2 regions of the Streptomyces sp. NBC_00442 genome follow, and region 1 is predicted to be linked to the other one. Evidence: riboswitches for the same ligand, from Rfam matches in the RefSeq annotation. Region 1 holds a riboswitch; the other holds the start of a gene.
What was found. Region 1 has a riboswitch for glycine ahead of gcvP (aminomethyl-transferring glycine dehydrogenase). Riboswitches for the same ligand answer to the same signal wherever they lie in the genome.

Region 1 (15,757 bases):
GTCGGCATCGACGAGGACCCGGTGACGGGCAGCGCCCACACCGCGCTCGCACCGTTCTGGTCGGCACGCCTGGGCCGCACGGAACTGACCGGCCTCCAGGCCTCGCCCCGCTCCGGCCGCGTACGCACCGAGGTGCGCGGCGTGCGCACCCTGCTGACCGGCCGGGCGGTGACCGTCATCGACGGCGAGCTGCTGACCGCGCCCTAGGTCGTGTCTTCACCGTCCCGTCCGGCCGGCGGGCGGACGACGCCACGTCGAAGACACTCCCCAGCGCCGCCTCACATCGTGGGCAGCCAGCTCACCTTGCCCGCGAGCAGTGCGTATCCGACGAAGGCACCGATGTCGAGCAGCGCATGCGCCACCACGAGCGGGCCGACCCGCTTCCAGCGCCGGTAGAGCAGGACGAAGACCACCCCCATGGCCATGTTGCCGAGGAAGCCGCCGATGCCCTGGTAGAGGTGGTAGGAGCCGCGCAGCACGGAGCTCGCGACCAGCGCCGCCATGGGGGTCCACCCCAACTGGCCGAGCCTGCGCAGCAGATAGCCGACGACGATCACTTCTTCGAGTACGGAGTTCTGGAGCGCCGACAGAACCAGCACCGGATACTTCCACCACACGCCGGGCAGCGATTCGGGCACGACGGTCAGATTGCCGCCCGCCGCACGGGCCACCAGGTAGAAGGCGAGCCCCGCGCTCCCGATCCCGGCGGCGATCAGGACACCCCTGCCGAGGTCCGACCAGGGCCGCGTCCGGTCGAAGCCGATCACCCGAAGACCGCCGGCCCGTTCGCGCAGCAGCAGGTGCGCCACCAGTGCGACCGGCACCAGCGCCGTCGCGATGCCGAAGAGCTGCCAGGCGAGATCGAGCCACGGCCGCCCGGGGGCGTACGAGGTGTTGAGGTTGGCCGCCTGGTGCTTGAGGCCGCCGGGCTTGGTGAGCGATCCGACAAAGCTGATCAGGGCCGACACACCGCTCGCGCCGAGCGAGAGCGCCAGCACGAGCACGGTCTCGGACCGCAGGATCTGCGGTGAACTCCCCTCCTCGGGAAGAGAATCAGCCACGCGCTCGGCCTCCACCTGCACACCTGCCTCCAGTTGACGAATCCCGTTCCATCCCCACCGCCGCCCCGCTAGGGTCTCGAAGGACATTACGAAGATCGCGCGCGACAGGCCGGGGGACGGGCGCCATTGCGATGGTGTGGTCTCCCTTTTCCTTGTTCAAAATTCAAGGAGGGGCACCACCGCCATGGGACGTCACAGCTTGCCCGACGACGCCGCGACACACGGCAGCGGGGCCGCCCGGCGCCGTACGGTCGCCCTCGCCACCGTCCTGGTCATGGCCGTGGCCGGGGGCACCGCCATCGCCGTACAGCGCGGGCTGCTCTCCTTCCGCCGCTCCTGCGCGGCCTCCGCGGTACGGCTCGATCTGGTCGCCTCGCCCGACATCGCCCCGGCCGTCCGGGCCGTCGCCGAACGGGCTCGCGCGCAGAAGATCACCTCGGACGGCTCGTGCATGGACGTACGGGTGAGCGCCCGCGATTCCTACGAGGTCGCCGCATCGTTCGCCTCCGCAGCCAAGCCCGACTTCTCGGTGTGGATACCCGACGCGTCGCTGTGGGTCGACCGGGCGAAGGACGCCGGCGAGTCGGCGGGGGTGGTGACGGCGGGGCACATCGCCGCGTCGCCGGTCGCCCTGGCCGTGGTGCCCTCGGCGGCCGCGTCTCTCGCGTGGCCCCAAAAGACCTACACCTGGGCCGAATTGGCCACGTCCACCACCCAGGACGACAAGCTGCGCCTCGGCTCGGCCGACCCGGCACGCAGCGCTTCCGGGCTGCTGGCCCTGAGCTGCATCGCCAAATCGGCGGCGAGCGGCGGACCGGACGGCGACACGCGAACGGCCGCCCTCGCCAAGGTCCTCTCGCAGCGGGTCTCCGCGGACGACGGCCGGGCGGTGAAGACGCTCGCCCCGGACGGTTCGGCCGACCCACATCGCAACCAGGCCCTCGTCCTGTCCGAACAGTCGGCCTTCGCCTACAACGCCCAGCACGGCACCGCGAAGGGTCTGCGCCTCTTCTACCCCACGGACAGCGCGCCGCAGCTCGACTATCCGTACACGATGGTCCGCGAGACACGGATGAGCACCAACGAGAGCCGGGCCGCGATGCGCTTCATGACGCTGCTCGGCGACCCCGATTCCCTGCGGGTCCTGGCCGGGCAGGGGTTTCGCACGGCGGGGCAGCAGATGGCCGACCCGGTCGCCTCGGCCGCCGGGGCCCGTGCTCCGCAGCCGTACGCGAGCGCGAGCGCCGAGCCTCCGTCGGCCCAGGAACTCCAGGACGCGCTCGGCATGTGGACGATCACCGTGCAGAGCGCCCGCCTGACGACGGTGGTGGACGCCTCGGGTTCGATGGCCGACCCGGTGCCGGGCTCGGGCGGCCGCTCCCGCATGGACGTCACCAAGTCCTCGCTGATGCAGGCGCTTTCGCAGTTCACCCCCAACGACGAGATCGGCCTGTGGGACTTCGCCACCCACCTCGACGGATCGCGCGACTACCGCCGGCTGGTGCCGACCGCCCGGCTCGGCGATCCGGCGGGCGGCGGGCGCACCCAGCGCGAGAAGCTGACGCGGGCGTTCGGTGCGCTGCAGCCGGTGCCGGGCGGAGCGACCGGCCTCTTCGACACGACGCTGGCCGCGTACAAGGAGGCGACCTCGACGTATGCCGGCGGCAAGTTCAACGCCGTGGTGCTGCTCACCGACGGCGCCAACGAGGACCCGGGGAGCATCTCGCTGGACGGCCTCGTCACCGCGTTGCAAAAGCTCAGGGATCCGGCGAAGCCGGTGGCGCTGATCGCCATCGCCGTCGGCCCGCGGGCCGACAAGGACGAGGTGCGGCAGATCGCACAGGCGACCGGTGGGACCGGGTACCAGGTGAACGACCCGGCCGACATCCAGGCCGTGATCCTCAAGGCGATCACGGCGCTTGGCCAGGCGCAGGGCGGCTGACACCGGCCGTGACCGCGGCCCCGGCAACCCGCGGGACGGCACGGGCGCGCCCTGCCGGGGCCCCGGCAACCCCCGTCCGCGGCCGTGCCGGGCGCCGGGTCAGCCGTGCCGGGCCTGCGGGCCGGGGAAACCCGTGGGCCACGTGTGGACCGGCTCGCCCTCGAGCATCAGCTCGCGGTAGCGCCGGGTGGTCGCGGACAGGGCGGCCTCGCGGCCCAGGCCCGCGGCCAGGGCCCGGTGGTAGGTGTCGACCTGCCAGGACGAGCCGTTGACGCGCCGGCGGCACCGCTCCTCGATGATGCCGAGGTAGTGGTCACGGTCGGCCGCCTCCACCCCCCATGCGTCGAGGCCGGCCGCGGCCAGCGGCAGCAGCTCCTCGCTCACGAGCTTGACCGCGGGCACCCGGGTGACGCCGGCGCCGCGCCGCGGCGCCGGCCACAGGAGCTCGGCGTCGATGCCGTAGCGGCACGCGGCGTCGAAGTTCGAGGCCGCGGACTCGAAGGGAAGCCGCGTCCACACCGGCCGGCTGTCCTCCGCCAAGGCCCGCACCAGGCCGTAGTAGAAGGCCGCGTTGGCGAGCACGTCGCTGACGGTGGGACCGGCCGGAAGCACTCGGTTCTCCACCCTGAGGTGCGGCACACCGTCGGCGATCCCGTACACCGGCCGGTTCCAGCGGTAGATCGTGCCGTTGTGCAGCACCAGTTCCTTGAGCTGCGGCACCCCGCCGTCCGCGATGACGCGCAGCGGTTCCTCCTCGTCGACGATCGGCAGCAGCGGCGGGAAGAAGCGGAGGTTCTCCTCGAAGAGTTCGTACGCGGAGGTGACCCAGCGTTCCCCGAACCAGGTGCGCGGGCGCACCCCTTGGGCGCGCAGTTCGGCCGGCCTGGTGTCGGTGGCCTGCTCGAACAGGGGCGGACGCGACTCGCGCCACAGCTCCCGCCCGAACAGGAAGGGCGCGTTGGCTCCCACAGCGATCTGGACGGCCGTGACCGCCTGCGCCGCGTTCCATACCGCCGCGAACCGTGCGGGCGTCACCTGCAGATGCAACTGGACGGACGTGCAGGCGGCTTCCGGGGTGATCGACGCCGAGGTGCACTGGAGTCGTTCGACGCCCTGGATGTCGAGGGTGAAATCCTCGCCGCGGGCCGCCACGATTTGATCGTTGAGCAGGGTGTAGCGATCGACGTCGGAAAGGTTCGCGGACACCAGGTCGTCCTGGACCAGGGTCGGCAGAATTCCGATCATGATGATGCCGGCGTCGACCTCGGCGGCTTTGCGGTCGGCATACCCGAGCCCCGTCCGCAACTCCTCCGCGAGCTGATCGAATACGCGGCCGCCGAGCCGGTGCGGGGCGATGTTCACTTCCAGATTGAACATTCCGAGCTCGGTCTGGAAATCCCTGCTCGCGATGCGTTCGAGCACCTCGGCATTCATCATGCGGGGCATACCGTCGGGACCCGCGAGATTCAGTTCCAGCTCAAGCCCCATCAGGTTCCTGGGCCGGTCGAACCGCTTCTGGTCCAGCAGCATCCCCAGCCCCTCCAGGCACTCCTGCAGCTTGGATCGGTAGCGGTGCCGATCGGACAGGTCGAATCCGCCTGCCACGACCTTCTCCCCCATCGAAGGGTCCCTCCTCGAATGGGCAGCCAGCGACACCGGCCGCTCGCGTCATGGTCGATAATGCCCAGGCTGACTGATCTATAACGCCTGCGCGGGCGGCGTCGGGAGAGTACCGTCGGACGCAGCGGCCCGCGGCACATTCATCAGGCATACGGCAACGGGCAGTTACCTGCCTGTCGGCAATAGTGAAAAACACCGACGAGTTTCGGCCGACCACCGGGCGGGAACCTTTCCAGGTCGGAGCGCCGATGCGGACATTTCCCCGGGCAAATCACCCGCACAGGAGGGCCTGATACCGACTTGCGGGCAATATGGCCGACAGCTAGCCGAAACACCGTGTGAACACGTGTCGTATAAACTCTGCAAACGAGGCAGAGAGTTGGCGCCCCGGCCATCTTTCGTCGGCCCCCCTCTGCCCCCGCCCCGCACCGCAGACAGCGCCGTCCGCCCTGCCCACGTATCACCGTGTCTCCGAAAGTGAGAGGCGACCCACCATGCCGCTGCATGTCCCCCCGGCCCCCGCGCCCGCCCTGCGCAGCGTCCTCGCGGCACTCGGTTCCCCCACCGCCGTCCGTGAGGCCCGCACCCCGGCCCTCCGTTCCGCCCCCGGCCCGCTCACCCCCGAACTCCCGCTCCCGCTCCACGTCCTGGACGGGATCACATCGGGCGGCCGCACCGCCCGCACCCGGCTGGCCGGATGGCGCTTCCTGATCAGCGACCCCGACCGCCCGGTCGCCGCCGCGGACACCCGGCTCACGCCGGACGGCTGGACCTTCTCGCACTTCTTCGAAGGCCCCTACATCGCCTCGACCGGGCGCGCCCTGCGCCAGGCCGAACTCCTCGCCACCCACTACCAGCCCCGGCTCCTCTCGATCCCCGAGCTCTACATGCTCACGCTGTGGCTGCACGGCGACACCACCGCCGACGGCGCATCGGGCGCTCCCGCGCCCCACGACCTCCTCGTGCCGCTCGCTCCCGCCCCGCCCGGCATCTGCTCCCACCGCCCGCTGCGCGTCAGCGAACTCCTCCCCGTCCTCACTCTGCGCCTGGCCCCGGCTCCGCTGCTCGGGCAGCCGGCCTGACCCCACGTCCGCGGCCGCTGCGACCGCCGCGCGAAAAAATGTGCCCCGCGACCGGTGCGGTCGCGGGGCCTGGTGTGTCTATGCTGCGTACGCGCCGCCTGCGCCATACGGGCTAGTTCTCTCGGGCCACTGCGAACCACCCGAAAAGACAGGCCAGTTGAGCTGAACCGTCCGCACGGGTGATACGTCATTAAGCAGTAGGAAGCGCTGCCGCGAAATCCCTGCGGATTGACGCCCGTGGGGCAACACTGGGATCGGACCGACCGACTGACTACGGGGGGCGGCCATGAACAACGCATCGAGCCGCAGCACACTCACCACGACGCAGCGAAAGAACGCATCCATGTGCCAGCACCTGCCAGCCTGCCCGACAGCCTTCTCCGCCGACCGGGAAGCCGCGAAGCCCGTGGCACACCACCCGGAGCAGGGCTGGAGCCTGCTGTGCAACGGCGTCCTGCTCTTCGAGGACACCGGTGAGCTGTTGCCGGACGGGCAGATCATCGCCCCGCACCGGCCGCTCACGGCGGAACAGGTGGCGACGGCCGCCTAGGCGGCCCCGTACGGGCAGTTCCCGTACGGACGGGTCCCCCGCGGACGCGTCCGGCACGGACAACACAAGGGCCGGCCCGGGGAACACACCCCGAACCGGCCCTTACGCATGTGTGGGATCAGTGGTCGTACTCGTCGAGCGGCGGGCAGGAGCAGACCAGGTTGCGGTCGCCGAAGGCGCCGTCGATGCGGCGCACCGGCGGCCAGTACTTGTCGGCGGCCGACACACCGGCCGGGAAGACGGCGTCCTCACGGCTGTAGGCGTGGTTCCACTCGCCGCCGAGCGCGGCCGCGGTGTGCGGGGCGTTGGCGAGCGGGTTGTCGTCGGCCGGCCAGGCGCCGGAGGCGACCTTCTCGATCTCGCCGCGGATCGCGATCATGGTGTCGCAGAACCGGTCGATCTCGCCCAGGTCCTCGGACTCGGTGGGTTCGATCATCAGCGTGCCGGCCACCGGGAACGACATGGTCGGCGCGTGGAAGCCGTAGTCGATCAGGCGCTTGGCGATGTCGTCGACGCTGACGCCGGTCGCCTTGGACAGCGGGCGCAGGTCCACGATGCACTCGTGCGCGACGAGACCGTTGGGGCCCGTGTAGAGCACCGGGTAGTGCGGCTCCAGGCGCTTGGCGATGTAGTTCGCGGCGAGCACGGCGACCTGCGTCGCCCGCTTGAGCCCCTCGCCGCCCATGAGACGTACGTACGCCCACGAGATCGGCAGGATGCCGGCCGAGCCCCACGGGGCGGCCGAGATCGGGCCGACACCGGTGGCCGGGCCCGCGGTCGGCTGGAGCGGGTGGTTGGGCAGGTACGGCGCGAGGTGCGAGCGCACGCCGACCGGGCCGACGCCGGGGCCGCCGCCGCCGTGCGGGATGCAGAACGTCTTGTGCAGGTTGAGGTGCGAGACGTCGCCGCCGAACTTGCCCGGCTTGGCCAGGCCCACCAGCGCGTTGAGGTTGGCGCCGTCGACGTACACCTGGCCGCCGGCCTCGTGGACCTGGGCGCAGATGTCGGCGACGTGCTCCTCGAACACGCCGTGCGTGGACGGGTAGGTGATCATCAGCACCGAGAGCTCGTCGCGGTACTGCTCGATCTTGGCGCGCAGGTCGTCGGCGTCGACCTCGCCGTCGTCGGCGGTCTTGACGACGACGACCTTCATGCCGGCCATCACGGCGCTCGCGGCGTTGGTGCCGTGCGCGGAGGACGGGATGAGGCAGACGGTGCGCTGCGTGTCGCCGTTGGCGCGGTGGTAGGCACGGACCGCGAGCAGACCCGCGAGCTCGCCCTGCGAACCGGCGTTGGGCTGGATGGACACCGCGTCGTATCCGGTGACCTCGGCGAGGCGCTCCTCCAGCTCACGGATGAGCGTGAGGTAGCCGGCGGCCTGCTCGACCGGCGCGAAGGGGTGGATCTGCCCGAACTCGGGCCAGGTCACCGGCTCCATCTCGGTCGTCGCGTTCAGCTTCATGGTGCAGGAGCCGAGCGGGATCATGCCGCGGTCGAGCGCGTAGTCGCGGTCGGCGAGCTTGCGCAGGTAGCGCAGCATCGCGGTCTCGGAGCGGTGCTGGTGGAAGACCGGGTGGGTCAGGAACTCGTCGCTGCGCAGCAGAGCGGCGGGCAGGGTGTCGGCGGTCGCGGCGTCGAGCGCCTCCACATCGGCGTCGGCCCCGAACGCGGCCCAGACCGCGGCCAGTTGGGTCCGGGTGGTGGTCTCGTCGCAGGAGATGGACACGGTGTCGGCGTTGACCAGGTGCAGGTTGACCCCGCCCTCGCGGGCGGCGGCGACGGCCTCGGCGGCCTTGCCGGGCACGCGCACGGTCAGGGTGTCGAAGTGGGCCTCGTGGACGACGTCGACCCCGGCGGCCTTCAGGCCTTCGGCCAGCAGCACGGCGTAGCGGTGGGTGCGCTGCGCGATCTGCTTCAGGCCGTCCGGGCCGTGGTAGACCGCGTACATCCCGGCCATGACGGCGAGCAGCACCTGGGCGGTGCAGATGTTGCTGGTGGCCTTCTCGCGGCGGATGTGCTGCTCGCGGGTCTGCAGCGCCAGGCGGTAGGCCTTGTTGCCGTCGGCGTCGACGGAGACGCCGACGAGGCGACCGGGCAGGCTGCGGGCGAACTTCTCCTGGACGGCCATGAACCCGGCGTGCGGTCCGCCGAAGCCCATCGGGACGCCGAAGCGCTGGGTCGTGCCGACCGCGATGTCCGCGCCGAGAGATCCGGGCGAGGCGAGCAGGGTGAGCGCGAGGAGATCGGCGGCGACGGTGACGATCGCGCCGAGTTCGTGAGCCCGGTCGATGACCGGCTTGAGGTCACGGACCTGGCCGGAGGCGCCCGGGTACTGGAGCAGCACCCCGAAGACGCCGCGGTCGGCGATCTCGGCCGGGATGCCGTCGCTCAGGTCGGCGACGACGACCTCGACGCCGGTCGGCTCGGCGCGCGTCTGGATCACGGCGACGGTCTGCGGCAGGGTGTCGGCGTCGATCAGGTAGACCCCGCCCTTCACCTTGCCGACCCGGCGGGACAGCGCGAGGGCCTCGGCCGCGGCGGTGCCCTCGTCGAGCAGGGACGCGCCCGAGGTCGGAAGGCCGGTCAGCTCGGCGACCATGGTCTGGAAGTTGAGCAGCGCTTCGAGACGGCCCTGCGAGATCTCCGGCTGGTAGGGCGTGTACGCGGTGTACCAGGCCGGGTTCTCCATGACGTTGCGCAGGATCACCGGCGGCGTGAAGGTGCCGTAGTAGCCCAGGCCGATCATGGGTGCGAGCACCTGGTTGCGGTCGGCGAGCCGGCGCAGCTCTGCGAGCACCTCGGCCTCGGTCCGCGCCTCGGGCAGGTTCAGGGCCCCGGCGCTCTTGATGACCTCGGGGACGGCGGCGGCGGTCAGCTCGTCGAGCGAGCCGTAGCCGACCTGCGCGAGCATCTTCGCCTGCGCCTCGGCATCGGGCCCGATGTGGCGCTGCTCGAACGGAATGCCACGCTCCAGCTGGCTGAGCGAAATGCGGTTGGCGGTCATGACGGAGGCCTCCTGGTCGCACGACCTGCGAGGGGCACCACGGCGCGGGTACCCGGACGGCCTCCCCCTCTGTCATCTCAACCTGAGAGCTTCACCGGGCGCATGGGAGCGACCCGGTTTTCACCGTCGGTGAGGAAAGGTTTTGCCCGAGCAGCAGTGCCCGTGCGTCCCCCGTCCTGCTTTCCAGAGTGACCTCGTCCGTGCGGTCCGTGGGCCTGAGAGATTCCGGGGAGGAGTTGCTCCTTCGGCGTCCGCCGTGGCACTCAGTGAGCACTTCGGTGGACTCTCCCGCACGGGGTCAGCAGCCGTTTGCCAGCCTACCAGCGCGCTCCGAGCCGATTCTTTGTTCAACTGCTCAAGTGGCCAACACCCACGATGTGCACTTTTGTAGTGCTTATGGAGCAGTTCTGACCGGTTGCGACCAATTGGAGGGACCGTGCAGACCGACATCGATCCGCGCAGCCTGATCGGCCGCAAGGCGTATGACCGCAATGGACGCAAGATCGGGACGGTGGACGAGGTCTACCTCGACGACGCGACGGGCGCACCGGAGTGGGCCGCCGTGCGCACCGGCCTGTTCAGCCGGGACGCCTTCGTCCCCCTGGACCCCAGCACCGTGATCGACGAGGCGCTGCACGTTCCCTTCGAGCGCAGCCTGATCAAGGACGCGCCGGACTTCGGCGTGGGCCGCCATCTCTCCCCGGAACAGGAGCTTCAGCTCTACCACCACTACGGTCTGGACATCGAGGCCCCCGAACCCGGCCCGCCGCCGTCCGACCGCGACTTCGGCCGACTCGCCAACGGCGACGCCTGACCCACCCCCTCCTCGGCGCCCTCCCCGCCCCCGTCCTCGGCCCTGGGCTCGGCCCTGGGCTCGGCCCTGGGCTCCGCCTCCCCCGGCCGCACCTCGCCGGGGGAGCCCTCTGCGGCCGGATCGACCAGGGCCAGCGGCTCCGACGGCGTGAGGCCGGGGTCGTCCACCCTGAAGGTCCGCACCCTGCCCGGGACGAGCGAGGTCGGCGTCTCGAAGCGCACGGTGACGCGCCCGACGCCGCTTCCCTGCACCCAGCCCGGCCCGTACTGGCTGTGCCGCACATCGTGTCCGGCCAGCCAGCGGCGCTGCGCCGGGTCTTCCACGGGCTCCGGCTCGGCCACGGGCACGGCCGCCTCCTCGGCCTCGGCCGCCGGGTCCTGCTGGGCGGCCCGGTCCCCAGCCGCCTGCGCGAACAGGTCCTCCTGCGTGAAGTCGGCGAGCCCGGTGACCCCCACGCCGAGCAGCCGCACCCCGCCCGTGGTGTCCACGGAGTCGAGCAGCCGCCCGGCCGCCTCGCGCACCACCGCCGGGTCGTCCGTGGGCCCGCGCAGCGTCTCGGACCTGGTCAGCGTGGAGAAGTCGTAGCGCCTGACCTTCAGCACGATCGTCCGGCCCGAGTGGCCGGATGCCCGGAGCCGCTGCACGCACCGCTCCGCCAGCCGCCCGACCTCGGTCATGATGCGCACCCGATCGTGCAGGTCGACGTCGAAGGTGTCCTCGACCGACACCGACTTGGCGTCCCGCTCGGCCACCACGGGCCGGTCGTCGAACCCGGCGGCCATCCGGTACAGCGACGCCCCGTGCGACTTCCCGAGCAGCCGGACCAGCTCGTCCTCGCCCGCCTCGGTGAGGTCGGCCACGGTGGTCATGCCGGCCCGGCGCAGGTGCTCCCCGGTGGCGGGCCCCACGCCCGGCAGGGTCCGCACCGGCATCGGGGCCAGGAGTTCACGCTCGGTGCCGGGCTTTATGAGGAACAGCCCGTCCGGCTTGGCCTCCTCGGAGGCGATCTTGGCCAGCATCTTGGATCCGGCGAGCCCGACCGACCCGCTGAGCCCCGTCACCGCCCGGATGTCCCTGCGCAGGCGCTCACCGGCCTCGCGCGCGTCCGCCGACCCGAAGGCCACCCCGCCGGCCTCCAGGTCCACGAACGCCTCGTCCAGGCTGAGCGGCTCGACCAGCGGCGACAGGCGCCGCAGCAGCTCCATGACCTGCTCGCTGATCGTGCGGTAGAGCTGGAAGCGCGGCACCAGATACGCCGCGTTCGGACAGAGGCGCCTGGCCTGCGCCATGGGCATCGCCGAACGCACCCCGAAGACCCGCGCCTCGTACGACGCCGTGGACACCACCCCGCGCGGTCCGAGGCCGCCCACGACGACCGGCTTTCCGCGCAGGCTGGGCTTCGACGCCTGCTCTGCGGCGGCGAAGAAGGCATCCATGTCCAGATGCAGGATGGTCGGCGCGGCTCTCACATCTCCGATGCTGCCGTACGCCACTGACAATCGGCCGCGGCACCGCCGTCAGGGCGTCAGGGCGTCAGACCGCCCGGTTGCGGCGCCGGGCCAGCTCGTCGGCCGGGTTGTGCCCGACCAGCGTCTCGCCCGTGTCGACCCGCTCGCCGTGCAGCTGGGAGAGGGCCGACTCGACGTCCCGCCACACCACGCCCACGGCGATCCCGAAGACGCCCTGGCCGCCCTGGAGCAGGCTCACGACCTCGTCGGGCGACGAGCACTCGTGGACGGTGGCCCCGTCGCTCATCAGCGTCATCCGCTCCAGATCGCGAAACCCGCGCTCCCGCAGGTGCTGCACGGCGGCGCGGATGTTCTGCAGCGCGACCCCGGTGTCGAGGAAGCGCTTGACGATCTTCAGGACGACGACGTCCCGGAAGCTGTAGAGGCGCTGGGTGCCCGATCCGTAGGCCGGACGCACGCTGGGTTCGACCAGGCCGGTACGCGCCCAGTAGTCGAGCTGGCGGTAGGTGATGCCGGCCGCCGCGCACGCCGTCGGTCCCCGGTATCCGATCGTTTCGGTGGTCGGGTCGGCCGCACTGCTGTGAAGCGGGTACGGACCGTTCTCCCCCGGACTTCGTCCGGGAGCTCCCCCTGCCGTACCGTCGCCGCTCATTCTCACGCCGACCCTCCGTCCTTGACCTGCCCACTCGACGGTAGGCAGTCACTCGGGGTGCGTCAACGATCGCCACACTCGGCACGCCGAGTGATAATCACCCTGAGGGTGGTTTCCCGTATCTCTCTTACGGGAAAAGCTTCTCGAATGCGCCGAAACTCCTCCGGCGCACGCGCGGCGCGCGTCATCACTCCCGGGGCCGCCGGATCACCTGTTTCCGGTGCTCACTGGCTGTTGGTTCCGAAGTCCTCCGGCGAGATCTGGTCGAGGAACTCGCGGAACTTCTCCACTTCGTCCTCCTGCTCGTCCGGGATGGCGATGCCGGCATCGTCGAGCACACCGTCACTGCCGTAGATCGGCGTACCGGTGCGCAGCGCCAGCGCTATGGCGTCGGACGGCCGGGCACTCACCTCCACCCCACTGGCGAAGACCAGCTCCGCGTAGAAGACGCCTTCGCGCAGATCCGTGATGCGGACCTCGGTCAGCTCCTGACCCACGGCCTCCAGCACGTCCTTGAAAAGGTCGTGCGTCAGGGGCCGCGCAGGAGCCATCCCTTGTTGCGCGAAGGCAATGGCGGTCGCCTCACCTGGACCGATCCAGATGGGCAGGTACCGATCGCCTCCCACTTCACGCAGGAGCACGATCGGTTGGTTATTGGGCATTTCCACCCGGACACCCACGACGTCGAGCTCGTTCACACAGCAACCCTAGGACGTGCTCGGCAGGTTTGGGTAGTCGGGCACCTACAAGATCAGTGAAGCCGGACACCCAGGGCGGTCTGTACGAGCGCCGCGTGAAGCCGGACGGAGAGCGCCGCGAGCTCTTTCGCGGTGGCCTCCGCATGGGCCCTGGTCTGCGGATTGCGGTGCAGTCGCAGGGGCGCCACCACCTGCTCGACCAGCCCCGCCTCGCGGTCCGCGGCGGCCTTCATGGCACGCAGGTGACGAGGTTCGAGACCAAATCGCCCCAGATCCGCCACAAGACGGGCCACGTTCACCGACTCGGCGTCGAAGCCGCCCTCGGACCCCGGCGTGATCAGGCCGTACGACTCCCATTCGGCGAGCTCCGCCTCGCTGACCTCGGCGGCCGCCATCAGCTCCGCCCGGCCCAGCCGGGCCGCCGTGGGCCGGTCCCCGTCCGGCTCGCCCAGCGCGTCGAACGGCTCCCGGGAACCGCCCGGGGCCGGCAGCGAGGGCTCTTCACCGCGGCTGAGAGCGTCCAGGTGCTCGCGGATCACCCGAAGCGGCAGGTAGTGGTCCCGCTGCATGCGGAGCACCTGAGCCAGCCGCTCGACATCGCCCGCGGTGAACTTGCGGTACCCCGATGGCGTACGCCTCGGCTCGACCAGGCCCTCGGACTCCAGAAAGCGGATCTTCGAGATCGTCACTTCGGGAAATTCGTCGCGCAACTGATTCAGCACGCCGCCGATGCTCATCAGCCGGCCCGCGGTGGCGGTGCCCGATCCGGCACCGCCCGTCGGTGTCTGCAGCATGGACCTTCCCTGCCGGATCTCAGAGAGCGCGCTGGCTCGCGTAGAAGACCAGCCGGTACTTCCCGATCTGGACCTCGTCGCCATTGGCCAGGTCGACCGCGTCGATCCGCTCGCGGTTCACGTAGGTGCCGTTGAGGCTGCCGACGTCGGAGACCGTGAAGCGCCCGTCGGCACCCCGCCGGAACTCCACGTGGCGGCGCGAGACCGTCACGTCGTCCAGGAAGATGTCGCTCTGCGGGTGACGGCCCGCCGTGGTCAGCTCGCCGTCCAGCAGGAAGCGGCTTCCCGAGTTCGGCCCGCGGCGCACCACCAGGAGCGCCGAGCCGAGCGGCAGGGCGTCCACGGCGGCCTGTGCCTCCGGGGAGAGCGACGGCAGCTGCGTCTGCCCGGTCACCTCGGCGTCGTACGCCTCAAGGCCCGAGATGGAGATGGTCGACGTCGTCTCGGAGGCGCGCTCCGGAACGACACCCGGGCGCAGCGGCGCGCCGCAGTTGGAGCAGAAGCGGCTGGCTGCGGGGTTGCTGTGCCCACACCTCGTACAAACAGGCAAGCCCGACATCGACGGATCCTCCTGCCGCGGCGGCACCGCGTGAGCACTGGTGGCATACGGGTCGGAGCCAAACCCTCCACCCGTACTTGAGGTTGACGATTCCCCGAAACCTATGCGCCCGGCACCCGCAGGGTCAACAGACGACGCGCCCGGAATGTCACCACCGGAACCGGCCACCTCGTCGCGGAACAGCGGACGCTCGCCGCCCTGCTCCTCTGTCCCATCGGCGCGCGGAGCACGGTGCCTGGCGGCGCTGCCGCCGTCCTGGCGTGCGCTCTTGCCGAACAACTTCGCAAACAACTTCACGGGCGATTCCCCTTGACCGAAATAGACCCGCCCGTGGGGCAGGACGAACCCAGAATCAACACACCGGCCGACCCGGACATCCTCACAACGTCCGTATCCGCCAAACAGTTTCCACCACGCACCACTGTTACGGAGCGGCGACCCCCCGCAACCTGCTGCTCTTGTCCGACAGCCCTCACGTGTGCCCCCTTCAGTGCGAGGACGACTGAGCGTAGTCAGGCCGCTTCGCGACCCGCAAGGCGTTCACGACGATCTTCTCCGAGCGGGCCACAGTGGCGGTGGCCTGCTCCTTCTCCAAAGTCTGCACCACTCCGCCGGGGATGTTGAGCGCCGGCTCCAGATCCTGCGGCCTGCCGATCACCTTGAAGACGTACGGCGCGCTCACCTTCGTTCCGTCCACGCCGATGCCGCCGGTCTCGTCCGAGAAATAGGTGTTCGCCACCACACGGACGTCATTGATCTGGATCGCCTCGGCCCCTGCAGCGCGCAGTTCCTGCACGGTGTCAAGTACCTTGTCGGACTCGACTGCACCCTTCGGGTCCGTGATCGTCAACGTGATGCCCGGCCCCTGCGCCGCGACCGTGCCGGCCAGAATGCCGAGCTGCCGTTCCTTCTCCACGGTCTGCTTGCGTGCCTCTTCCGCCTGGTTGGAGCTGGTCTCCAGCTCGGTGCGCTGGCCGTCGAGACGCTGCTTCTCATCCTCAAGACGCTTGGTGCGGGAATCCAGTTCATCCAGGATGCGCACCAGATCCTCCTGGCGGGCCCCGCGCAGCGCACTGTTGTCGCTGTTGGAACGGACCTGGATGGCGAGGCCGAGACCGAGGACGAACAGGAGAAGCGCCACGATGAGCTGCGCGCGGCTGACCCGCGGCGGCCACAGCCCCGCGGCGAGCCGCTGCCGCCCCGTCAGATCGGGCTTGGTCGCACTCGGTTCACTCGGTGCGACGACGGGCCGCTCGTCGCCGTCACCCGGATCGGTGTTCCTCAGGTCGCTCATCGGCGTCAGGCCCTGAAGACGTGGCGACGGATGGCGGCCGCGTTGGAGAAGATCCGGATGCCGAGCACCACGACCACACCGGTCGAGAGCTGCGCGCCGACGCCCAATTTGTCGCCGAGGAAGACGATCAGCGCGGCGACCACGACGTTCGACAGGAAGGAGACCACGAAGACCTTGTCGACGAAGATGCCGTCGAGCATGGCGCGGAGCCCGCCGAA
Region 2 (15,757 bases), 4.7 Mb from region 1:
TCGTGGGCGGCCTCGACGGCGTCCTGACCGTACGGCCCGCGCCCGGCGACGGCACACCGGAGATCAGCTGGGGCGACACGTTCTTCTTCTACGCACCCGATGGCGCCGTTCCGGCGACGACCCAGCCGTTCGCGACCGTCGTGACCAAGAACTACCCGGGTGACGAGGCTTCGCGCCTGGACCGGCCGGACACGTTCCGCGTGAACATCGCGGCCGGGAAGGACCTGTTCGTCCGGTGGGCCGGTCACGCACCGCGCGAGCCGGCCCCCGTCGAGGCCGACCCCGCGGCCCCCGACACCGTGATCGCGCATCCCGCCTACGGCACCGCCGGCTGGCTGGCGGTGGTGAACCCGGGCAAGCACACCGAGAGGGCGCTGCGCGAGCTGCTGCGCGCGGCCCATGGCCTGGCACGCGCACGCCACGAGCGACGCGCCGGATCGACGACGCGATGAAGGATCCACGCTCCCCGGGGCACCCACGGGAAAGCCCCGGCCAGGGGGCGCCCTCGGAAAACCTCCCGAGAGCACCCGGGGTATGACCCCTGAGCACCCCGAGGGGTGGCGGCCCTGTGCCGTCAGCCCCGGGGCGCCCGCGCCAGTTGGCGGGACTGCGCGACCAGGCGGTCCGCCGAGTCCCAGACCTCCGCGTCCTCCTCCAGGAAGCCCCCCGCCAGGTTCCGCGTGGTGATGGACACCCGCAGCGGCCCCGGCGCCGGCCGGCACCGGATGTGCGTGGTCAGCTCGACGGTGGGGGTCCATCCCTTGAGGCCGAGCTCGAAGGAGGTGGGCGGCAGCGCGTCGACCGTCAGCAGCAGCGAGATCGGGTCGGCGTCGCGGCCGTCCGCGAGACCGAACCACGCGCGCATCTCGCCCTTCCCCGACGGCGCGCCCACGGCCCAGCCGAGCGTCGTCGGGTCGAGCTTGAGCATCAGCCGGTCGGTGATGGCCGAACTCCCCGGAATCGGCGGCCGGCTGCCGTCGGGTGCGTCGGTCGCACCGATGCAGTGCGAGAGCGGGGGCATCGCGGGCGGCTTCGCGGTGGTGCGTACGTCGTCGGTCAGCGCGTCGAGGTCCCCGTACGAGGCGAGGACCCGGATGCGTTCGACCTCCGCGCCGCTCTCGTCGTACTGGAACAGCGAGGCCTGGCCGGTGGAGAGGGTGCGACCGGTGCGCACCACCTGGGTGCGGATGACCGCGGGCCCCGGCACCGACGGCGTGAGGTAGTGCGCCGAGACGGTGAACGGGTCCGGGTGCGGCAGCGCGTCGCCGAGGGCCCGGCCCAGCAGGGCGAGCAGATAGCCGCCGTTGACGGCCTGAATGATGGTCCAGCCCGCCGAGAGTTCCGCGTCGTAGACCCCCGCTTCGCGCAGGGTGACGGCGGTGTCGCGGTCGAACTCGCTGTCCCCGATCGTGGCGGGGAGTACCGGTGACGATGCCTGTGCCATGGCAGCACCGTACACCGATACATTACTGAGCGGTAGCTTTTCCGGCCGGCCACCGGCCCCTCCGGCCCCCCGCCCCGCCTTCCGCCGGTCTCCCGCCGACCCTCAGACCTCCTCCACCGTCGAGCTGCGCCGGTGCCAGGCGCGCGGCGCCCGCCAGTGGTACTTCAGGGCGGCGATGCGCAGCAGGAACGCCGTGACCACCGCGAGCCCGCTGGTCCCCGCGTTCAGGATGTCGAAGCGGATGAAGAGCACCACCATCGTGGAGCCGACGATCGCCGGCACCGCGTACAGGTCGCGGTCCCAGCGCAGCAGCGAGGGCACCTCGTTGGCGAGGACGTCGCGCAGCACACCGCCGCCCACGGCCGTGGCGAGGCCGAGGGCCGCCGACGAGGTCAGACCGAGCCCGTAGTCGTACGCCTTGGTGGTGCCCGTGACGCAGAACAGGCCGAGCCCCGCAGCGTCGAAGACGTTGACCGCGAGCTGGGTGCGCTCGACCTCGGGGTGCAGGAAGAAGACCAGCACGGCGGCGAGCAGCGGGGTCACGAAGTAGCCGAGGTCGGAGAAGGCGGCAGGCGGGACCGCCCCGATGATGAGGTCGCGGAACAGCCCTCCGCCCAGCGCGGTGACCTCGGCGAGCACCGCGATGCCGAACACGTCGAAGTTCTTGCGCACGGCGAGCAGGGCGCCGGAGATCGCGAAGACGAATATTCCGACGAGGTCCAGGATGTGCTGGACGGAGGGGCTGAACAGTGAGTGGAGCACCCCGTATTTTTACTCATCACGGGGCTCTCCCCGGCACACGCCGGGCTCAGAGAGCGGGCTTGCCGGTGTCGTAGACCCACTTCTGGAACAGGTCGTCGAGCGACTGGCCCGAGACCTTCTCGGCCAGCTCGACGAAGTCCTGGGTGTCGGCGTTGTGGTAGCGGTGCGCCGTGGTCCAGGCCGGGAGCAGCTTGAAGAACGCCTTGTCACCGATGCGTTCGCGCAGCTCCTGGAGCATCATCGCGCCCCGGTCGTAGACGGCGTCGGAGAACATCGTGTCGCGCTGCGGGTCGGCGACCTCGACCTTCCAGAAGGCGTCGTCGGCCGGGATCGAGTTGTAGTCCGCGAGGAAGGAGTCGTGCGCCGTCCTGGTGCCGCGGTGCTCGGACCACAGCCACTGGGCGTAGGTGGCGAAGCCCTCGTTGAGCCAGATGTCGTTCCAGTGGTCGACCGAGACGGAGTCGCCGAACCACTGGTGCGCGAGCTCGTGCACGATGGTCGACTCGGACCGCACCGCCGAATAGCTGGGCTTGGACTGCGTCTCCAGGGAGAACCCGGCCTGCGGCATGTCGTCGACGACCGCGCCGGTCACCTCGAAGGGGTAGGGCCCGAACAGCTTGGACCAGTAGTCGGTGGCCTCGGCGGTCACCGCGTACACGTCGACCTTGTTCTGGTTGGCGAGGACCGGGTCGATGGCCACGTAGATCGGGGTGCCCGCGGGCGTCCTGCCCGTCTTCACGTCGAACTTGCCTATGGAGGCGGTGGCGAGGTAGGTCGCCATCGGCTTGGACTCGCGCCAGTGGTAGTACGAGCGTCCGCCGCGGTCGTGCGAGTCCACCAGACGGCCGTTGGACACGCCGGTGAGGCCCTTGGGGGCATCGATGCGGATGTCGTAGGTGGCCTTGTCGGAGGGGTGGTCGCTGGAGGGGAACCAGGTGGAGGCGGCATTGGGCTCGCAGGCCACGAAGACGCCGTCCTTGGTCTTCATCCAGCCGTAGTCCGAGCCGAAGACGATGGGCCCGTTGAGCGCCTGCGGCACCCCGCCGTAGACGACCGTGACCTCGAACTCGTCGCCCTTGGCGAGCCGGTGGCGCGGGGTGATGACGATGTCGTCACCGGTTCTGCTGAAGTCGGCGGGCTTGCCGTTCACCCGGATCGAGTCGACGGTCAGCTTCTGGAGGTCGAGGTCGAAACGGGAGAGGTTCTGGGTGGCGCGGGCGGTCACCGTGGTGCGCCCGTCGAGGCGCCCGGAATCGGGGTTGTAGCTGACACCGAGGTCGTAATGCAGCGCGTCGAAACCGCCGTTGCCCATGGTGGGGAAGTACGGGTCACCGATGCCCGGGGCGCCCGGTGAGGCGGCGGGCGCTGCGGCGATCGTGAACCCGGCGGCCACCGCGGTGGCGAGGGCGAGCAGCCGGGAGCTACGACGTGCCGAACGGGAGAGTGCCATGAGTCTGCCCTTCGAACGTGTGCCGTTGATGTTGATACGGACACGCAGACTCTGCACTCTCCCGCTTAGTCATGAACATGACTTTGCCGAACTGACATGCCCTACTTGTCGGTTGACTCCTGGACGTCCTCGCCCCCACCGTCCTCGGCGGAGCCGGCACGGGCCCCCTCGGCGGTGTCGGCCGCGTCTGCCGCGTCGGCGGGCTTGGCCGCGTCGGCGGGCTTGGCCGCGTCGGCGGGCTTGGCCGCGTCGGCGGGCTTGGCCGCACCTGCCGCCGTGGCCCGGTCGGTCGCCTTGACGGCGCCGGCCGCCTTGACCGTGTCAGCCGTGTCGGCGGCGCCGGCCGTGTCAGCAGCGCTGGGGGCCTTGACGGCGCCCGGCGCCTCCGGAGCAGTCGGCACCTCGACGGCGCCCGCCGCATCGGCCGGCTCGGCGGGCGTGGCCGTCTCGGCGGGCGCGGCCGTCTCGGCGGGCGCGGCCGTCTCGGCGGGCGCGGCCGTCTCGGCGGGCGCGGCCGTCTCGGCGGGCGCGGCCGTCTCGGTCGCCTCCGCCGGTGTGGCCACCGGGGCCGGAGTGATCTCGATCGTCTCCCTGGCTCCCGGCAGGGCCTCCGCGTTCTCCGGGTGGTGGCAGGCCACCCGCTGGCCCGGCTTCAGCTCGACGAGGGCCGGCTCCTGCGTCTTGCAGATCTCCGTCGCCTTCCAGCACCGGGTGTGGAACCGGCAGCCGCTCGGCGGCGAGATCGGCGAGGGAACGTCGCCCTTGAGCAGAATGCGGTCGCTCTTGGCGCCGCGCCGCTTGGGGTCCGGCACCGGCACCGCCGACATCAGCGCCTTGGTGTACGGGTGCATCGGCGCCGCGTACAGCGACTTGCGGTCGGCCAACTCGACAATCTTGCCGAGGTACATGACCGCGATGCGGTCCGACACGTGCCGGATGACCGACAGGTCGTGCGCGATGATCACATACGTGAGACCGAGCTCCTGCTGGAGGTCGTCGAGGAGGTTGACCACCTGGGCCTGGATCGACACGTCGAGCGCCGAGACCGGCTCGTCCGCGACGACGAGCTTCGGGTTGAGCGCGAGCGCACGGGCGATCCCGATGCGCTGGCGCTGGCCGCCGGAGAACTCGTGCGGATAGCGGTTGTAGTGCTCGGGGTTGAGGCCCACCAGCTCCATCAGCCGCTGGACCTCCTTCTTCACCCCGCCCTCGGGCGTGACGCCCTGGAGCCGGAAGGGGGTGGAGACGATCCCGCCGATGGTGTGGCGCGGGTTCAGCGAACCGTACGGGTCCTGGAAGATCATCTGGACGTCACGGCGCAGCGGACGGATCTTGCCCGCCGACATGTGCGTGATGTCCTGGCCCTCGAACTCGATGGTGCCACCGGTCGGTTCGAGCAGCCGTGTGATGAGCCGGCCCATCGTCGACTTGCCGCAGCCCGACTCGCCGACGACACCGAGGGTCTCCCCGGGGCGCACGTCGAAGGAGAGACCGTCGACCGCCTTGACCGCGCTGGTCGCCCGGCCGAGCAGCCCCTTCTTGATGGGGAAGTGCTTGACCAGCCCCTCCACCTTCAGGAGCGGCTCCGGCGAGGCCTGCGACTGCTTCGGGATCGCCTTCTCTGCTGACTTCTTCTCACTCACAGCTTCGGCGCAATCTCTTCGGTCCAGATACGGGTCCGCTCCTCCTGCGACATGTGGCAGGCCGAGAAGTGACCGCTGCCGCCGTCGCCGTCCCACTCCGTGAGCTCGGGGCGCACGGTCCGGGTGATGTTGTCCTTCGGTACGTCCGCGTACGGGCAGCGCGGGTTGAAGGCGCAGCCGGACGGCACGTTGATGAGGGACGGCGGCTGGCCCTTCACCGGGATGAGCCGGTCGGTCTCCTCGCGGTCGATGCGCGGCATCGACCCCAACAGACCCCAGGTGTAGGGGTGTTGGGGGCTGTAGAAGACCTGCTCGGCCGGACCGCGCTCGATGCAGCGGCCGCCGTACATCACCAGGAGCTTGTCCGCCATCTCGGCCACCACGCCCAGGTCGTGGGTGATCATGATGACCGCGGAGCCGAACTCCTTCTGCAGGTCCCGGATCAGGTCGAGGATCTGCGCCTGGACGGTGACGTCGAGGGCGGTGGTGGGCTCGTCGGCGATGAGCAGCTCGGGGTTGTTCACCAGCGACATCGCGATCATCGCACGCTGGCGCATGCCGCCGGAGAACTCGTGCGGGTAGCCGTCGACGCGCTTGGCGGGCTCGGGGATGCCGACCCGGTCGAGCATCTCGATGGCGCGGGCCTTGGCGACCTTCTTGGTCACGTCGTGGTGGACCCGGTAGGCCTCCACGATCTGCTTGCCCACCGTGTAGTACGGGTGCATCGCGGACAGCGGATCCTGGAAGATCATCGCCATCTTGCGGCCGCGCAGGCGCCGCACACGGTCGGCATCGGCCCCGATGAGCTCCTCGCCGTCCAGCCAGACCTCGCCGGAGATCGTGACGTTGGGCGCGGTGCGGTGCAGACCCATGATGCCGAGCGAGGTGACCGACTTGCCGGATCCCGACTCGCCCACGATGCCCAGGGTTTCGCCGGGCTTGATGTCGAAACTGACACCGTCGACCGACTTGACCACGCCGTCCGGAGTGTCGAAGTGGATGCGCAGGTCCCGTACGGACAGGAACGCGTCCGGGTCGCCGGCCGGGCGGGCCTTCTCCGGCTCGCCGACGGCCGCCGTCGCGGTGGTGGCGACGGTCTGCTCCTTGGATTCCTCGCTCACGAGAGCCTCACCCTGGGGTCGATCGCGGCGTACACCAGGTCCACCAGCAGATTGCAGACAACGATGAAGAAGGCGGCGACGAGGGTCACGCCCATGACGATCGGCAGGTCGTTGTTCTGGATGCCCTCGATCGCGTACGCGCCGATTCCCTTGAGGGAGAAGACGGTTTCGGTGATGACGGCGCTGCCGATGAGCAGACCGAAGTCCATGCCGAAGATGGTGACGATCGGGGTCAGCGCGGCCCGCAGGCCGTGCTTGACGATGACCTTGTTCTCCTTGAGGCCCTTGGCGCGGGCCGTACGGATGTAGTCCTCGCTCATGGTCTCCAGCATCCCGGCCCTGGTGAGCCGGGCGTAGAGCGCGGAGTACAGGAACGCGAGGCTGCACCACGGGATCAGGAGGTTCCAGGCCCACTGGAACGGGTCGTCCGTGAACGGCACGTAGTCGATGCTGTCCCAGATCGGCCACTGCACGGTGAACAGGCCGAGCGCCAGCATGCCGGTGAAGAAGATGGGGAGGGAGACGCCGGCCAGGGCGACCCCCATGAACGTGCGGTCCAGGAAGGAACCGCGCTTGAGCGCCGACACCACGCCCGTGAACACACCGGTGATCAGCCAGATCACGGCGGCACCGATGGCGAGCGAGAAACTGATCGGGATGCGCGAGGTGAGCTGCGGCCAGATCTCGACGTGAGCCTTGAACGAGTAGCCGAAGCAGGGCGCGCTGCAGTGGGAGGCGTCGGGACCGAAGTGGTAGTCCGCGCCGACGAAGATCGCCTTGATGAAGTGCCAGTACTGGGTGTACAGGGGCTGGTCGAAGCCCAGGTTCTTCTTCACCGCGGCGATCGAGGAGGGGTTGGCGTCCTTGCCCACGTACTGCGCCGCCAGTTGGTCGACCGACTGGCCGGCGAGCCTGGGTACCAGGAAGAAGATCGCGAAGGTGACTGCGCTGACGATCAGCAGCAGGAGCACCGCGCCGAAAACGCGTCGAATGAGGTACGCAGCCACAGCTGTCCGGCACTGGTGCCCGCCCGGCCGGGGGTCTCCCGTGACCCGGCGGGCACCAGCGCCTTCACCTGCCTTTCGTGTTTCTGGTGGACGGGGTCCGTGTTACTTGGAGGAGCCCATCAGCAGGTAGTCGTACATGCCGAGGTAGGCCTGCGTCACCGTCACGTTCGTCGCCGACTCGGGGCGGAACAGCAGGTTCTTGCGGTAGACCAGCGGGACGGCGGAGGCGTTGTCCGCGACCATCTTGTCGATGTCGCCCCAGGCCTTCTCACGGGCGTTCTTGTCCGTGTTGCCGATGGCGTCGTTGAGCGCCTTGTTGATCGCCGGGTCGTTCAGCTCCTGGACGTTGTTGCCGCCGGAGGGCTTGATGGCCGAGCCGTTGACGATCTGGTCGAGGAAGCCGAAGCCGGTCGGCCAGTCGGCACCCCACGCGGTCATCAGCATGCCGAGCTTGTGGTCGTGCACGTACTGCGGGTTTCCGGCGAAGTTGGTGAAGTACTTGCCCGCCGGGAAGGACTTGATGTCGGCGTTGACGCCGATCTTCTTCAGCGAGGCCTGCACCGCGGTGGCCATGGCCATCTCGGACGGGCGGTCGGAGCGGGCCGTCAGGCTGGTGGAGAAGCCGTTCGGCTGCCCGCACTGCTTGAGCTCGTCCTTGGCCTTGGCCTCGTCGCCCTTGTCACCGGGGGTCTGGTACTCGTTGAACTTGGTGTACCCGTTGACGGTCGGCGGCAGCAGCGTGGACGCGATGTCACCCTTGGGCGCGCCACCCGCGGCGGCCTGGATCGACGCCTTGTCGATGCCCCACTGGACGGCCTTGCGGCAGTGGATGTTGTCGAACGGGGCGACGTTGACGTTCAGACCGATGTACGAGGTCGCGCCGGCGTAGGAGCTGTCGGTGCGCGACTTCAGCTTCGGGTCGCGCAGGACCTTGGGCTGGGTCTGCGGCGCGACACCCGTGCCGCCCGCGTCGACGGTCAGGTTGTCGGCGATCAGGTCGTTGTCGATCGTCACCGCGTTGATCTTGAACTTGATGACGATCTTGTCCGGAAGCGCCGGCCGGTTCGGGTCGGTCTTCGGGTCCCACTGCGGGTTGCGGACCAGCGTGGCGCCCTTGCCCTCCTCGTACGACTGGACCTTGTAGGGACCGGTGGAGGACATGTTCTGGACGTAGGCGGCGCCCTTGTCCTTCGCGGCCTGCACGGGGGCGGTCTGCGAGAAGGTCGCCAGGTAGTCGAAGTCCGCGAAGGCGTCCTTCAGCTTGAAGACGATGGTGTTGTCGTCCGGCGTCTCGATGGAGGAGATGCCGTCGGGGTTCTTGTCCTTGTACGGGCCCTGGTACTTGTCACCGTCTATCAGGTGAGCCTTGAAGTACGTCGGGCCGTTGGACAGGGCCTCCGGCGCGAAGTTGGAGCGCTCGACCGCGTACTTGACGTCCTTCGCGGTGATCGGCGTGCCGTCGTCGTACTTGAGCCCCTTCTTGAGCTTGTACGTCCACGTCTTGGCGCCGTCGCTGGGCACGCCCAGACCCTCGGCGAGGTCCGGCACGACCTCAAGGCCCGCCTTGCCCGCGGCCGGCTTGAAGGTGGTGAGCGTACGGCTGTAGAGGCGCGAGAAGTTCTGCACCCAGCCGTAGTACGTGTTGCCCGGGTCGAGGGAGTCGGGCACGTCCGACATGTCGAGCGTGAGCGTGCCCCCCTTCTTGCTGGACGCGTTGACCACGGACGTGAGCGCGGCGTCGGCGGTGGACTTGCCGCCCGACGACTTCTTGTCGCCGCCACCGCACGCCGTGGCACCGAGTGCCAGAGCCACGGTCGTGGCGATCACCAGGGTCGCTTTACGAGACTTCACCGGAGGAATGCCCCCTCTAGGGATAAGTGCGGCTGGGATACAGCGGGCCGCGTGCTTACTTGGTGCGCGGGTCGAGGGCATCGCGCAGCCCGTCGCCCAGCAGGTTGAACGCCAGGACCGTGATGAAGATGGCCACGCCCGGCACGATCATGTACTGCGGGTCGGCCGCGTACAGCTCGGTCGCTGAGGTGAGCATGCCGCCCCACGAGGCCTGCGGCGGCGCGATGCCGACGCCGAGGAAGCTGAGGCCCGCCTCGAAGAGGATGTTCGTGGGGATGAGCAGCGTCGCGTACACGAGGATCGGCGCGACGAGGTTCGGCAGCAGCTCACGGAAGAGGATGAACCAGCCCCGGGCGCCCAGGCTTCGGGACGCCTCGACGAACTCGCGTTCGCGCAGGCTGAGGGTCTGGGCCCGCACGATGCGGCCCATGTACGGCCAGCTGAAGAAGCCGATCACGAAGATCAGTACGCAGATCCGGAGCGGCAGTCCCGTGAGACCGAACGCGCCGTCCTGCAGGGACGCCGAGATGGAGATGGCGAACAGCAGCAGCGGGAACGCCAGGAAGACGTCCATGGTGCGGCTGATGAGAGCGTCCGCCCAGCCTCCGTAGAAGCCCGCGGTGACGCCCATGATCACGCCGATGGTGACGGCGAGGAGCGTGGCGCCTCCGGCGACGAGGAGCGAGACCCAGGACCCCTCGATGATGCGGGACATGATGTCTCGTCCGTACTGCGGGTCCACACCCAGGGGGTGGGCCCAACTCATTCCGCCCCAGGCGCCCTTGGGCGCGAGGAGGGCGGGGTCGATCAGATCCTGGTGGAAGGCGTTGGGGTCGAGCCCGAACGCCCACTGGATCGGTTTCGCCAGAACCGCGAGGAGGATCAGCAGGATGACGACAACGCCGCCGGCGACCGCCATCTTGTCGCGCTTGAACCGCGCCCAGGCGATCTGTCCGAGTGAACGGCCCTCGATCTGGCTCTGCTTGGCCCCCGTGAGTACTGCCTCCGGCTGCGCTTCGGCAGCCGAACCGGTGGTCTCGATCGGTGCGGTCACAGTGCCTCTGACCCCTCCCGGCCGGCGGTGGCCGGCCCGTACCAGCCGCTGTGGCGGCTTGTTTCATCAGTGGTGCGGTGAATCTGCGCAGGGCACGCACAGCCCTGTCCGCTCAGCGCGAGACTGGCGCCCCACGGGCCGACCAGCCTTATTGCCGGGAGTCTTCATCGGCGTCGCGATCACCCGCCAGTCCTGACGGCGAAAGTATGCGCAAACGTGATGCGGAATGGGAGTTTCCGTTATGCGGACACGGGTTAACCAGGGCCGGACGTGCGGAAGTTGGGGCGCAGGTGACGCCTCGTCCCATTGCGGTCTTCGCCGCATCAGAACGGACATTCTCCGGGCGTGCGAGGGAAGTTGGCCGGGTCTGTCCCGGTTGCGGCCCCGGGCGGGGCCGGTCTCAGTAGGCGCGCGGGGCGGCCGGCGGGTAGCCGTATCCGGACGTACCGGGCGCGGGGGCCGCGTGGGCCTCGCGGTCGTAGAACGGCCGGGTGTTTGCTTTCAGCCACATGGTGACCGGGTCGTGGACGTCGGACATCGCGACCGTGGACACCGCGAGCCCGTCGGGCACGGCGGCGACGGACTGCCGCATCATGGCCCGCACCGCGTCGACCGACTGGGCGCCGGTGTCGTAGAGGTCGAGACCGATGGCGAGGTAGGGCGAGCCGAGCGCGGGCTGCACCCAGGCGCGGCGCAGCGAGCGGACGGCCGGGGTGCGGTACGCGTTCTGCGCGAGCAGGGCGTAGAACTGCGGGACCTCGACGGCCGGTTCGCAGAGCCGGAGCGGCCCGGCGGGCATCCGGTCGAGCCCGGTGGCGATCCGCCGCAGATCCGTCCAGGGAACGCCGACCCCGCCGCCGGGGGCGTGCGGGTTGAGCCAGATCCCGTACCGGTCGGGGTACAGGGCGCGGGCCACGTCGAGGGCGCCGGCCACTTCGTGCGCCCGGTTCCAGCCGCTGGCGGAGAGCTCCTGCGGGGAGGTCACGCAGGGCGCGTAGGCCACACCGTCGACCTCCATGTTTCCGTACTGCGCGTCCGGCGAGCCCGGCCGGCCGTTCCACAGGAGCATCCAGAGCCGGCCGGACGCGGGGTCGGCGAGGGCGTGCAGCAGCGCCTCGTACATGTCGTAGCGTCCGGGCGTCACCTGGCGCAGCATGTGCTCGACCTGCCCGGCCGCCGCGGTGCCTGACGCGCTCACCCTGGGTTCCGCCCCTCTTCGATCCACCGTGCCGACGCCTGCGCCGCCCCGCGGCCCCGGGCACACGCGTGCGGCTGCGGGGCTGCAAGGGTCATGAAACCAGGTTAAGCCGCCGTACAGACATCGCCATGGCGCGGCGAAGACCTGCCGTGACGTACCCGCCGGTCGCTACTGGACCCGGGTGTAGAAGGGCCGCACCCGGTCGCGCATCCAGGTGGCGACCGGATCCTGCGTCACGTCGAGCAGGACCAGATGGACCGGCCAGCCGACCTCGGCCCGGTCGAGGGCGCGGCCCAGCGCCTCCATCGGGGCGTTGCGGCCCGCGCCGTCCCAGGTGGAGAACTCCACGCCGATGAAGAGCGTGGGCGCCTCGCCCTCGATGGAGGCGAGCGCGCGGCGGGCGCTGAGCACCACGCCGGTCGCCTCGAACTCGGCGGCGGCGGCGCTCAGGAAGTCGACCGGGTCCTCCTGCCAGTCGGGCTCGAAGAGGCGTACCCGGGCGCCGGACGCGGGTCCGTCGAGTGCGGTACGCCCGGTACGGCACAGCTCGGCCACGGCCGGCGGCGGGAGCGGCATCCCTACGGCGCCCTCGGGGTTGACCACGATGCCGAGCTGCGGCGGGAGCCCCCGGGCGAACTCGACTGCGGGCGCCACCGCGAACGACATGTGGGAACCGACACACTGCAGGAACTGCTGCTCGGAGCTGTAGACGGGCACATAGGGGGCGCCGTCGAGCTCCATGGTGGGCAGGTCGAGGTCGGCGCTCTCCTGACTGCCGCCGTTGGGCAGCGGCACCCAGACCGCGTTGCGGCCGAGCACCTCTATCAGCCGCGGGCCCGCGTCGGGCTGCCCGAGGGCCGCGGCCAGCGCCTCTTCGAGTTCGTTGCCCGGCCAGCCTCCGCCGCCGAGCGGATGCGCGAACGCCTGCTCCGGAAAGTTCATGTGTGCTGTCCTTCTCCCCCTGCTGCCTGCCGGCTCGTCCCCCGACCGTCCGCCGGCCCGCACGGCCGTACCCCTCGACCCTAACGCCGTACCCGCGGCGGCGGAAAAGCCCCCGCGAAAGGACCCGGCGCGCGCCACCCGGCGCTACTCGGCGAAGCCGATCCGCCGCACCACGGTGGCGGACTCCCGGTCGAGCAGCACCGCGGTGGCACATCCGGTCGGCAGCCGCCCGGCCTCCACCTGGGCGATGAGGCGGCGGGCCGCGCCGCGGTGCCGGGCGAAGGCGTACGCCGACACCCAGCGGCCCCGGGCGGCCTGCCCCTCGAGGGCGGTGCCGGCGGGTACGTCGAGCACGACCAGGCGCAGCGCCCTTCCCCGGCGCAGCGCGCCCCGGCCCAGCCAGTGCCGCACCCACGCCTGGGTGCCGCAGTCGTGCACGACGAGGCTGTCGCCGGAGCGCAGCGCCCACCAGGTGCGCACGAAGTGCGCGGTGCGGGTGAGCGGGCGGTACAGGGCGTACGGGATCCCGGGCAGCCGGCGCTGCCATGCCACCCGGGTGTCCTGGGAGTCGATGTGGCGGTCGGTGACGGTGCGCCGCATCAGGGTCGTCTTGCCGCTGCCGGGCAGGCCCGACACGACGACGACGTCTCCCGCGTCGAAGAGCAGCTCCGGCGGTGTGCGCTCGGGCCGCCCGCGCAGGTCGCGCACCGCCCCGCGCACCGCGCCCGCCGTGTTCCCGACGCCCGACGCGTTCCCCGCGCCCGCCCCGCGCGGCCCGCTCCCCTCGTGCCGCCGGTTCTCCTCGTGCGCCGCGCCCGCCTCGCGCACGGTCGGCGCCGTGCGCGGCGTCGGCACCGCACGGCCGGGCCCGTTCGGCGCGGGCGCCTCGGGTGCCTCCCGCGGTTCCCACCCTTCCTGCCCCTCCCGCGCCTCCCGCACCTGACCGGTCTTGCGTCCCGCCGTCATGGCACTCCCCCTGTTCGCTTCCGCGTCCCTTGCCCACGGAGTGTAAAGAGTGGGTAATAGGCCGTCGGCGATGTGCCGCTTCCGGGAGGCGTGCAATGATGTGCCCGCCAACTGCATACCGGCCGTTCGAATCCGCGCGGGAGAGTCCTCAGCAGCTGTGAGCTGGGGCGCCGAAGGAGCAAGTTCCTCCCTTGAATCTCTCAGGCCCCGTACCGCGCGGGTGAGGCAGATCTGAAAAGCGGGCCGTCCCCTGCCGGGCGGTCCCACCCAAGGTGCAAGCCGTGCCGCGCAGCGCGCGACGGTGAACCTCTCAGGTTCCGATGACAGATGGGGAGGATGTCCTCGACCGTCATGCCCCGGGACCTTGGAGCACCGTCCATGAGCAACACTCCCCGTCTGACCTCCCTCGATGCCCTGCATCGTGCGCTGGGCGCCACGATGACCGACTTCGCGGGCTGGGACATGCCGCTGCGGTACGGGAGCGAGCGCGACGAGCACAACGCCGTCCGCACCCGCGCCGGCATCTTCGACCTCTCCCACATGGGCGAGATCACCGTCACCGGCGCCGAGGCCATGAAGGCGCTGAACTACGCGCTCGTCGGCAACATCGCCACCATCGGCGTGGGCCGGGCCCGGTACACGATGATCTGCCAGGAGGACGGCGGGATCGTCGACGACCTGATCGTCTACCGCCTGGGCGAGAGCGAGTACATGGTCGTCGCCAACGCGGGCAACGCGCAGATCGTGCTCGACGCGATCACCGAGCGCGCGGCCGGCTTCGACGCCGAGGTCCGCGACGACCGCGACGCCTACGCGCTGATCGCGGTGCAGGGCCCCGAGTCCCCGGGCATCCTGAAGTCCGTGACCGACGCCGACCTCGACGGCCTGAAGTACTACGCGGGCCTGCCCGGCACCGTCGCCGGTGTCCCCGCGCTCATCGCCCGCACCGGCTACACCGGCGAGGACGGCTTCGAGCTGTTCGTCGCGCCCGAGCACGCCGAGCAGCTGTGGCGCGCGCTGACCGAGGCCGGCCAGGGCGCGGGCCTCGTGCCGTGCGGCCTGTCCTGCCGCGACACGCTGCGCCTGGAGGCGGGCATGCCGCTGTACGGGCACGAGCTGACGACCGCGCTGACCCCGTTCGACGCCGGTCTCGGCCGGGTCGTGAAGTTCGAGAAGGACGGCGGCTTCGTGGGCCGCGAGGCGCTGGAGGCCGCCGCCGCGAAGGCCGAGGCCGCCCCGCCGCGCAAGCTCGTCGGCCTGATCGCCGAGGGCCGCCGGGTGCCGCGCGCCGGGTTCTCGGTCGTGGCCGGCGGCGAGGTCGTCGGCGAGGTCACCTCGGGCGCCCCTTCCCCGACGCTCGGCAAGCCGATCGCGATCGCGTACGTGGACGCCGCGCACGCCGCGCCCGGCACGGCCGGCGTCGGCATCGACATCCGTGGGACGCACGAGGCCTACGAGGTCGTCGCGCTGCCCTTCTACAAGCGCCAGAAGTGACGCGCGCCTCCCTCGGGCAGCCCCTTTCCCCGCTCGGCGTCCGAGACACTCGTCGAGACCCCGTCAGCAGCACTCCCCCGCGTACAGGAGAATTCAGGTCATGAGCAACCCGCAGCAGCTGCGCTACAGCAAGGAGCACGAGTGGCTGTCGAGCGCCGAGGACGGCGTGTCGACGGTCGGTATCACGGAGCACGCGGCCAACGCGCTCGGTGACGTCGTGTACGTCCAGCTTCCGGCGGTGGGTGACACGGTGACCGCCGGCGAGACCTGCGGCGAGCTGGAGTCCACCAAGTCGGTCAGCGACCTGTACTCCCCGGTCACCGGCGAGGTCGTCGAGGCCAACCAGGACGTCGTGGACGACCCGTCGCTCGTCAACTCGGCCCCGTTCGAGGGCGGTTGGCTGTTCAAGGTGAAGGTCGCGGACGAGCCGGGCGACCTGCTCTCCGCCGACGAGTACACCGCCTTCGCCAGCTGACCTAGACCACAGGGATACAGGGATCTACTGATGTCGCTTCTGAACCAGCCCCTCCACGAGCTGGACCCGGACGTCGCCGCGGCCGTCGACGCCGAGCTCCACCGTCAGCAGTCCACCCTCGAAATGATCGCCTCGGAGAACTTCGCTCCGGTCGCGGTCATGGAGGCCCAGGGCTCGGTCCTCACCAACAAGTACGCCGAGGGCTACCCGGGCCGCCGCTACTACGGCGGCTGCGAGCACGTCGACGTGGTCGAGCAGATCGCGATCGACCGCATCAAGGCGCTGTTCGGCGCCGAGGCCGCCAACGTGCAGCCCCACTCGGGCGCCCAGGCCAACGCGGCCGCGATGTT

Region 2: linked by a shared signal. The riboswitch ahead of gcvT (glycine cleavage system aminomethyltransferase GcvT) and the one ahead of gcvP (aminomethyl-transferring glycine dehydrogenase) in region 1 are both predicted to bind glycine.

Annotation. Positions count from the first base shown of each region.
Region 1 covers NZ_CP107918.1:6,662,825-6,678,581, reverse strand. Annotated here, with positions in the region: gene OG432_RS29945 (PhzF family phenazine biosynthesis protein) at 1-207, shown strand, start outside; gene OG432_RS29940 (CPBP family intramembrane glutamic endopeptidase) at 279-1,061, opposite strand; gene OG432_RS29935 (substrate-binding and VWA domain-containing protein) at 1,246-3,003, shown strand; gene OG432_RS29930 (glutamate--cysteine ligase) at 3,103-4,623, opposite strand; gene OG432_RS29925 (hypothetical protein) at 5,118-5,705, shown strand; gene OG432_RS29920 (DUF5999 family protein) at 6,049-6,255, shown strand; gene gcvP (aminomethyl-transferring glycine dehydrogenase) at 6,374-9,259, opposite strand; glycine riboswitch at 9,453-9,560, opposite strand; gene OG432_RS29910 (PRC-barrel domain-containing protein) at 9,696-10,073, shown strand; gene OG432_RS29905 (DNA polymerase IV) at 9,989-11,542, opposite strand; gene OG432_RS29900 (MerR family transcriptional regulator) at 11,607-12,194, opposite strand; gene OG432_RS29895 (bifunctional nuclease family protein) at 12,419-12,892, opposite strand; gene ftsR (transcriptional regulator FtsR) at 12,946-13,686, opposite strand; gene OG432_RS29885 (FHA domain-containing protein) at 13,706-14,650, opposite strand; gene OG432_RS29880 (DUF881 domain-containing protein) at 14,733-15,539, opposite strand; gene OG432_RS29875 (small basic family protein) at 15,545-15,757, opposite strand, start outside.
Region 2 covers NZ_CP107918.1:1,922,552-1,938,308, forward strand. Annotated here, with positions in the region: gene OG432_RS08495 (DUF6194 family protein) at 1-452, shown strand, start outside; gene OG432_RS08500 (thioesterase family protein) at 575-1,444, opposite strand; gene OG432_RS08505 (trimeric intracellular cation channel family protein) at 1,547-2,206, opposite strand; gene OG432_RS08510 (M1 family metallopeptidase) at 2,253-3,656, opposite strand; gene OG432_RS08515 (ABC transporter ATP-binding protein) at 3,758-5,299, opposite strand; gene OG432_RS08520 (ABC transporter ATP-binding protein) at 5,296-6,420, opposite strand; gene OG432_RS08525 (ABC transporter permease) at 6,417-7,427, opposite strand; gene OG432_RS08530 (ABC transporter substrate-binding protein) at 7,530-9,278, opposite strand; gene OG432_RS08535 (ABC transporter permease) at 9,334-10,332, opposite strand; gene OG432_RS08540 (enhanced serine sensitivity protein SseB C-terminal domain-containing protein) at 10,733-11,530, opposite strand; gene OG432_RS08545 (enhanced serine sensitivity protein SseB) at 11,699-12,472, opposite strand; gene OG432_RS08550 (AAA family ATPase) at 12,617-13,327, opposite strand; glycine riboswitch at 13,566-13,663, shown strand; gene gcvT (glycine cleavage system aminomethyltransferase GcvT) at 13,817-14,932, shown strand; gene gcvH (glycine cleavage system protein GcvH) at 15,033-15,407, shown strand; gene glyA (serine hydroxymethyltransferase) at 15,438-15,757, shown strand, end outside.